DNA from 3 places in the Planococcus donghaensis genome. Region 2 is predicted to be linked to each of the others. Evidence: predicted binding sites of a transcription regulator. Region 2 holds the regulator's gene; each other region holds the start of a gene.

Region 1 (2,271 bases), 360 kb from region 2:
CGGGAGACTCACAGAGTTAACATATGAAGTACCGAGTAAACTAAAAACAGTTCTTGGTCAAATGGCTTATTACTTAAAAGGGATTGAGATGTTGCCGTCAATCCGGTCTTCGCGTGTACGCATAGAGTACGATGATCAAGTTTTTGATGATAGTGCGATGATGTTTTTAATCGGCTTGACAAACTCAGTTGGCGGGTTTGAAAAACTAGCGCCAGACGCCAGCATTAACGATGGGAAGTTTACATTGTTGATTTTAAAAGAGCTGAATATGGCCGAATTTATTCGTGTTGCATCTTTAGCGTTACGTGGTGAGCATTTGTCAGACCCTCATGTGATTTATGCTAAGGCAAGTACGATTAAAGTGACAACTGAAGAGCGGGTGCTATTGAATTTAGACGGAGAGTACGGGGGCGTGCTACCGGCTACATTCAAAAACTTAGCGAGTCATATTGAAATGTATGTTCCAATTGATTCGTTAAATGAAAAAGATCGGAAATAAAAAAGTTGGAAACCGAAAAAATTTGGTTTCCAACTTTTTTGTTTGGTTAAAGTAACTCGATAGCTTTATCTTGTTCTGCAGCAAGTCGGGGTAAATCATTAAGTGACTCCCAGCGGAACAGTAATGTCATTCCATTGTCGCGGCCATGACTTTTGATGACATGTTCAAATTGTTCAACGGGTTCACCCGTGTATTCAAATTGAAAGATATTCCGTTCATACGCTTTATCCTGATGTTCAGGATAGTATGTGTACTTATGAATTTTGCCGACAAAGTCAAGTACATCACGTGGTAATCCTGTTTCTTCTTTTACTTCTCTATATAACGCATCGATTAACAGTTCCCCGTCTTCAATGGTTCCACCTGGTACTTGTAGGCCAACTTCTGGTTCTCCTTTGTATTCGAATACAAGCAACTCGCGATTTTCTTCATCGCCTCTTGTGATATAAGCAAATACTTTCCGTTTCGTTCTCATGATGCATCACCCTTTTTCCTTTAATGTATATATACAGAATACTAAAAATTGAGAAAAATTTCAATTCTTTTCGTTTTCTGTTTGTCACAGCTCGTTCAAAGTTTGCTCTGAAAGTAAGGCTTGGGAAGCGTTTTGAAAAGTCGGTTTGATGTACAATAGGACTATAGAAACTATGAATCTAGTATTTATAAAAGGAGACGAGTAGAGTGGAATTTCAAGATCCAGCTTTTCTGAGTCGTATTCTAACGCTTTTAACTTTATCGTTCCATATCCTTTACGCAACGATAGGCGTAGGGGTCCCGCTGATGATCATGATTGCTCAATGGGTAGGGATTAAGAAACAAGATGAACATTATATTTTGATGGCCCGTCGCTGGGCAAGAGGATTTGTTATTACGGTCGCAGTAGGAGTTGTAACCGGAACCGCGATTGGTTTGCAGTTATCGCTGTTATGGCCGAATTTCATGCAATTGGCAGGGAACGTTATTGCATTGCCGTTGTTTATGGAAGTTTTTGCATTTTTCTTTGAAGCAATTTTTCTGGGTATTTATCTATACACATGGGACCGTTTTGAAGATCAGCGCAAGCATTTCTTATTCCTTATTCCGGTCGCACTTGGTGCAGCAGCATCATCGGTATTTATCACCATCGTCAATGCTTTTATGAACCAACCACAAGGGTTTGAAATACTAAATGGTGAAATGGTTAATATCAGTCCTTTACTGGCGATGTTTAGTCCAGCTGTCCCTACAAAAGTAGCGCATGTAATGTCCACGGCGTTTATGACTAGTGCTTTTGTGTTGGCGTCTATTGCAGCAGTTCGACTATTGCGAGGCTCAACCCATATTTATCATAAAAAAGCATTGTTCTTAACGATGAAATTAGGACTTGTATTCGCTATTGCAACTGCCTTAATTGGTGACTTTTCTGGTAAGTATTTGGCTGAATATCAGCCGGAAAAGTTGGCAGCTGCAGAATGGCATTTTGAAACAGAAGAAGAGGCAGGTTTAATTCTTTTTGGGATTCTAGATGGTGAAGAAGCTAAATACGCAATCAAGATTCCTTATGCGTTAAGTATTCTTGCCCACAGCAATCCATTTACAGAAGTGATAGGGCTTAATGAATTTCCAGAAGACGAAAGGCCACCGCTGTGGATTCATTACCTGTTCGATACGATGGTGATGATTGGCATGTGGTTAGCGTTCTTCTCTTTTGTGTATGTTGTAGCTGTATGGCGCAAGTGGACGTTTATTCGCGCAAAATGGTTCCAGTGGCTACTTATTGCCGGAGGACCCTT
Region 2 (2,271 bases):
TTTCTTGGCGATATAGTTTTAACGAAACGTCTTTTGATACAGGGTTTTCGCTATAACCAATCGCTAACGATTGAACATTTAACACATCATTGCCACTTTGTTTGCCGATTGTGAAACCAAAACTTGCGGACTTTTCATTGCCATCGGGGGCTTCCATCCAATCGGTTTTTTGCAGAACTCTTCGCCGGCTTTGCGCCATTTTCGTAGTGGAAGCTCGTGCTAGGTTGCGCTGGACGTAATCTTCAAGCTTGGCTTTTTCTCCTTGCTGCTTTTCAAACTGCTTTTGGTCAAGCTCGTATTGTTTAGCTTTTTCGTTTAAGTATCGACTGTAGTTCCCGGTGTATTTTTTTACGCGATGACGAGACACTTCATAGACAAGCGTTACCACTTGATCGAGGAAATAACGGTCATGTGAAACAATAAGCAAAGCACCCGGATAATTTTTCAAATAATTTTCCAACCAGCTGAGTGTCTCAATGTCCAAATGGTTGGTCGGCTCATCGAGAATTAATAGCTCGGGTTTGCTAAGTAAATGCTTAGCCAACATAAGACGCGTTTTTTGGCCACCCGATAAAGATGTCACTTTTTTATCGTAATCATCGGGATAAAATTTCATGCCGTGAAGAATGGCGCGTGTATCCGATTCATATTGATACCCGCCAGCGTCTTTAAAGTCATGTTGCAGCAAGTCGTATTCTTTCATTACTTTGTCATTTTCTTCGGGATTGTTGTAGACATCGGGATTCGCCATTTGCGCTTCTAAGTGGCGAAGTTTCGCTTCTTGTTCACGGAAATGATGAAAAATTGTCATCATTTCATCCCACACTGTCGCATCTGATTCTAAATTGGTTTGCTGCTCTAAATAGCCGATCGACAAATCTTTCGGCATGCTGATGTCGCCGCTATCATAAGACATTTCTCCAGCAATGATTTTTAATAAGGTTGATTTTCCAGCGCCGTTGCGGCCTACTAATGCTACGCGATCGCGGTGTTGCACTTCTAATTTGACGCCTGAGAGAATCTCTTCTGCGCCAAAGGATTTATGGACTTGGTTTACTTGTAAAACAATCATGTAGGTCACCTCTATTCTCTTTAAGTGTAGCTGATAGGGCGGTTGTTCGCAATTGCACAAGTCTTTACATATCATGGCTCCTACTGTAAGATGAAAGCGATTTGACAACACCTCAGGAGGATGCGAAAGCGTATGTTACACGAGACATCTAAAATTCCGCAAGCCACAACAAAAAGGCTGCCGCTATATTATCGTTTTCTTCAAAATTTCGCGAACGCCGGACAAAAACGGATTTCCTCGCAAGAATTAAGTGAAGCGATGAAAATTGACTCTGCCACGATTCGCCGTGATTTTTCTCATTTAGGCGCACTTGGCAAAAAAGGGTATGGCTACGACGTTCAAGAATTACTGTTGTTTTTCCGTAAAACATTAGATCAAGACGAAGCGACCAATGTTGCATTGATCGGCGTTGGTGGACTTGGCAGTGCATTCTTAAAGTATAATTTCCACCGCAACCACAATACGAAAATCATTGTGGCATTTGATTCGAATAGTCCGTTAGAAGGCGAGAAAATCAGCGAGATTGATACGTACCATCCCGATATGATTGAGGAAAAGATTAAAGAATATGGTGTGGAGCTAGTTATTTTAACGGTCCCTTCTCGGTCAGCTCAAGAAGTAACAGACCGTTTAGCGAAAACCGATATAAAAGGAATCTTGAATTTCACACCAGTTCGAATTTCAGTGCCTGATCATATTCGTGTTCAGACCATTGATTTGTCAGTAGAGTTGCAAACATTGATCTACCAAATCAAGCAGCACTGACTTAAAACCTTCACATTTCCCCAGCCTTTCGAAATAGCCAAACCTGCTCGAATGATGTAAAATAGAGCCATAATACAGGAGGTGCAACGTATGCCAGGTCCAATGAGTATCATTATTATCGGTGTTGTAGCTTTACTTGTTTTCGGTCCGAAAAAATTGCCGGAACTTGGAAAAGCATTTGGTTCGTCTTTGCGTGAGTTTAAGAACGCTACAAAAGGACTTGTAGACGATGACGATGACAAAGTAGATTTGAAAAAGAAAGACTAGCAAAAGGAAATACGATAGGATGTTTGTCTAATGCCAGAAAATGAGATGACATTAATTGAACATATAGGAGAACTCCGAAAACGACTGACCATTCTAGTCGTTTTCTTTGTATTAGCGATTATTGTGAGCTTTTTCCTTGCACAGCCGCTAATTCAGTATTTGCAGTA
Region 3 (2,271 bases), 1.2 Mb from region 2:
ATGACTTTTAGTGGGAATAAAAATGGCATTGGCTTAATGTAGCCTCCGGCATATCCTTTTAACCCTTTCAACTTGATGCCATAATAATGACTCAAGATGAGTACCGTAGCGGCTAATGTCATTGTTACTGTTGGATCAGCTGTTGGTGATTTCCACCAAAGATCTCCGTCGACAACTATTGCAAATGGAAGACCTAACATGTTCGCAACAAAAATGAACATGATTAAGGTGATTCCAAGAACATGGAATCGGCCACCATCTTTCCAATCCATATTGCTGTTAATAATCCCTTTCACGAAATCCATGATCCATTCCATGAAGTTTTGCATGCCCGTTGGTTTGAGCTGCAAATTCCGCGTAGCGACAAAAGCAATAAGGAAGACGATAAGAGCGGCTACAAGTAGCATCATAACGTTCGATAGGTTGAACCAGATCCCGAACACCTCGAGCATAGGAGCGCCATGTTCCACGATAGTTTCACCTCTCTTTCCACATTGTTAATGGTGTTTCACGTGATAAACAATCCGCTCTGTTAACAACAGAGCATAAGGGACCATCAACCCTATTACCGTACTGACCAAGTGAATATGCTCTGCGAACAAAATAGCAATCGCCACAGCAGCAACACCTGATGCAAACCGTAATGCCGTTCCAAGCGAACGAACTTTCGAGCCTTCAGCCACCGCACGGTCAAATTTCTCCATCCGCCGAACAAGAATCCACATGTTATAAATGCCGAACAAAGTTCCGATTATGAGACCCGCGAACACTTCTTGATAAGAGGTAAACCCCCAACCAATAACGTAGAACGCTAAAATGAAAATAATCATCTTTTTTAGTCTTGTATATATCTCCCTTAGTCCATCCATTTTCTACTTGTCTCCTGATTCGAATTTGCGGACGGTCTGAAGCATTGCCCAAACACCGGCAGTGATGCCTATGAATAGGCAGATGATCATGAAAAATGGTGCGGTTCCTACCTTTTCATCAAGCCACATACCCGTGAACACCCCGATGAGTACGGACCCAACAAGTTGTGACAGAATGGCGCTGTAAATCGCCATCGCTTGTAAGGGCTTTTTTGTTGGGCGCATGACAACCCCCTCGAACCTCGTTGATTTGACATTATACCCTCAAAAAGAGCAGTCGCATCAGGCTTCCACCTACATAATCTATGTAAGAAAACCATCTCATGCATACCCTTTGTAAGCATACATTAGGGGTAAAATCATGTCAATTAGTAGAAGTGAAAAACTTCACAAGCGATTTTCCTCTGACATATTGTGGACAAATTTCAACAAGAAAAGTAGGCTCGGCCACTTTAGCTCTGACGGACTTAAGACAGAATGGCATCGTGGCGCTTTTTGTCACAAAGCCAGGCTGACTTAAGACCCCTAAGAGCTGACCGGTGCAACTAGCCAACAAAAAAAGTGAAGTCGGCCGATTTACTTACAGTTTTGAAAAATACGTATGCAACGCTTCTACGATTCGCGCAGATGCTTTTCCATCTCCATAAGGATTAGATGCGTGAGACATTGCTTTATACGCAGCTTCGTCCGTTAACAATTCTTTCGCCAATCCATAGATCGTTTCTTCATCAGTACCAGCTAGCTTCAACGTTCCTGCACTAATGCCTTCAGGCCGTTCAGTCGTATCACGCAACACCAAAACTGGTTTACCAAGCGATGGCGCTTCTTCTTGAATCCCACCAGAATCGGTCAAAATAAAGAATGAGCGAGCTGCAAAGTTGTGGAAATCCAAAACTTCGAGTGGTTCGATCAAGTGAATGCGTGAATCGCGACCTAATACTTCGTCTGCTACTTCACGAACAGCCGGGTTCATATGTACTGGATACACCACTTGAATATCGTCATGCTCTTCAATCAAGCGCTTAATCGCACGAAACATATTGCGCATCGGCTGACCTAGATTTTCACGTCGATGTGCGGTTAGCAAAATCATCCGATCGCTCCCGATTTTCTCTAAAATTGGGTGCGAATACGTTTCACGTACTGTCGTTTGAAGAGCATCGATTGCTGTATTGCCCGTAACATAAATTGTTTCTGGTTTTTTGTTCTCATCAAGCAAGTTTTGAGCTGATTTTTCAGTTGGTGAAAAATGAATGTCTGCCATGACTCCCGTCAATTGACGGTTCATCTCCTCAGGAAACGGCGAGTATTTGTTATGCGTACGTAAACCCGCTTCTACGTGACCGACCGCTACTTGGTTGTAAAAAGCAGCAAGACTAGCGGCAAAAGTTGTCGTCGTATC

What was found. The regulator Rex, encoded in region 2, represses fermentation and respiration genes when NADH is low (regulators of the CRP and FNR family bind a similar motif). The targets are predictions, from matches to a motif close to TTGTGAAATATTTCACAA.
Region 1: BCM40_RS04380 (cytochrome ubiquinol oxidase subunit I) is a predicted target of Rex. The motif match lies at 1,023-1,040, and genes of this name have one in related genera.
Region 3: BCM40_RS13010 (AtpZ/AtpI family protein) is a predicted target of Rex. The motif match lies at 1,245-1,262, and genes of this name have one in related genera.

The regions. Positions count from the first base shown of each region.
Region 1 is NZ_CP016543.2:894,734-897,004, forward strand. Features, by position in the region: gene BCM40_RS04370 (diacylglycerol kinase) at 1-499, shown strand, start outside; gene BCM40_RS04375 (NUDIX hydrolase) at 546-974, opposite strand; gene BCM40_RS04380 (cytochrome ubiquinol oxidase subunit I) at 1,181-2,271, shown strand, end outside.
Region 2 is NZ_CP016543.2:535,144-537,414, forward strand. Features, by position in the region: gene BCM40_RS02825 (ABC-F family ATP-binding cassette domain-containing protein) at 1-1,072, opposite strand, end outside; gene BCM40_RS02830 (redox-sensing transcriptional repressor Rex) at 1,205-1,837, shown strand; gene BCM40_RS02835 (twin-arginine translocase TatA/TatE family subunit) at 1,928-2,104, shown strand; gene tatC (twin-arginine translocase subunit TatC) at 2,135-2,271, shown strand, end outside.
Region 3 is NZ_CP016543.2:2,643,140-2,645,410, forward strand. Features, by position in the region: gene atpB (F0F1 ATP synthase subunit A) at 1-470, opposite strand, end outside; gene BCM40_RS13005 (ATP synthase subunit I) at 498-869, opposite strand; gene BCM40_RS13010 (AtpZ/AtpI family protein) at 873-1,094, opposite strand; gene wecB (non-hydrolyzing UDP-N-acetylglucosamine 2-epimerase) at 1,450-2,271, opposite strand, start outside.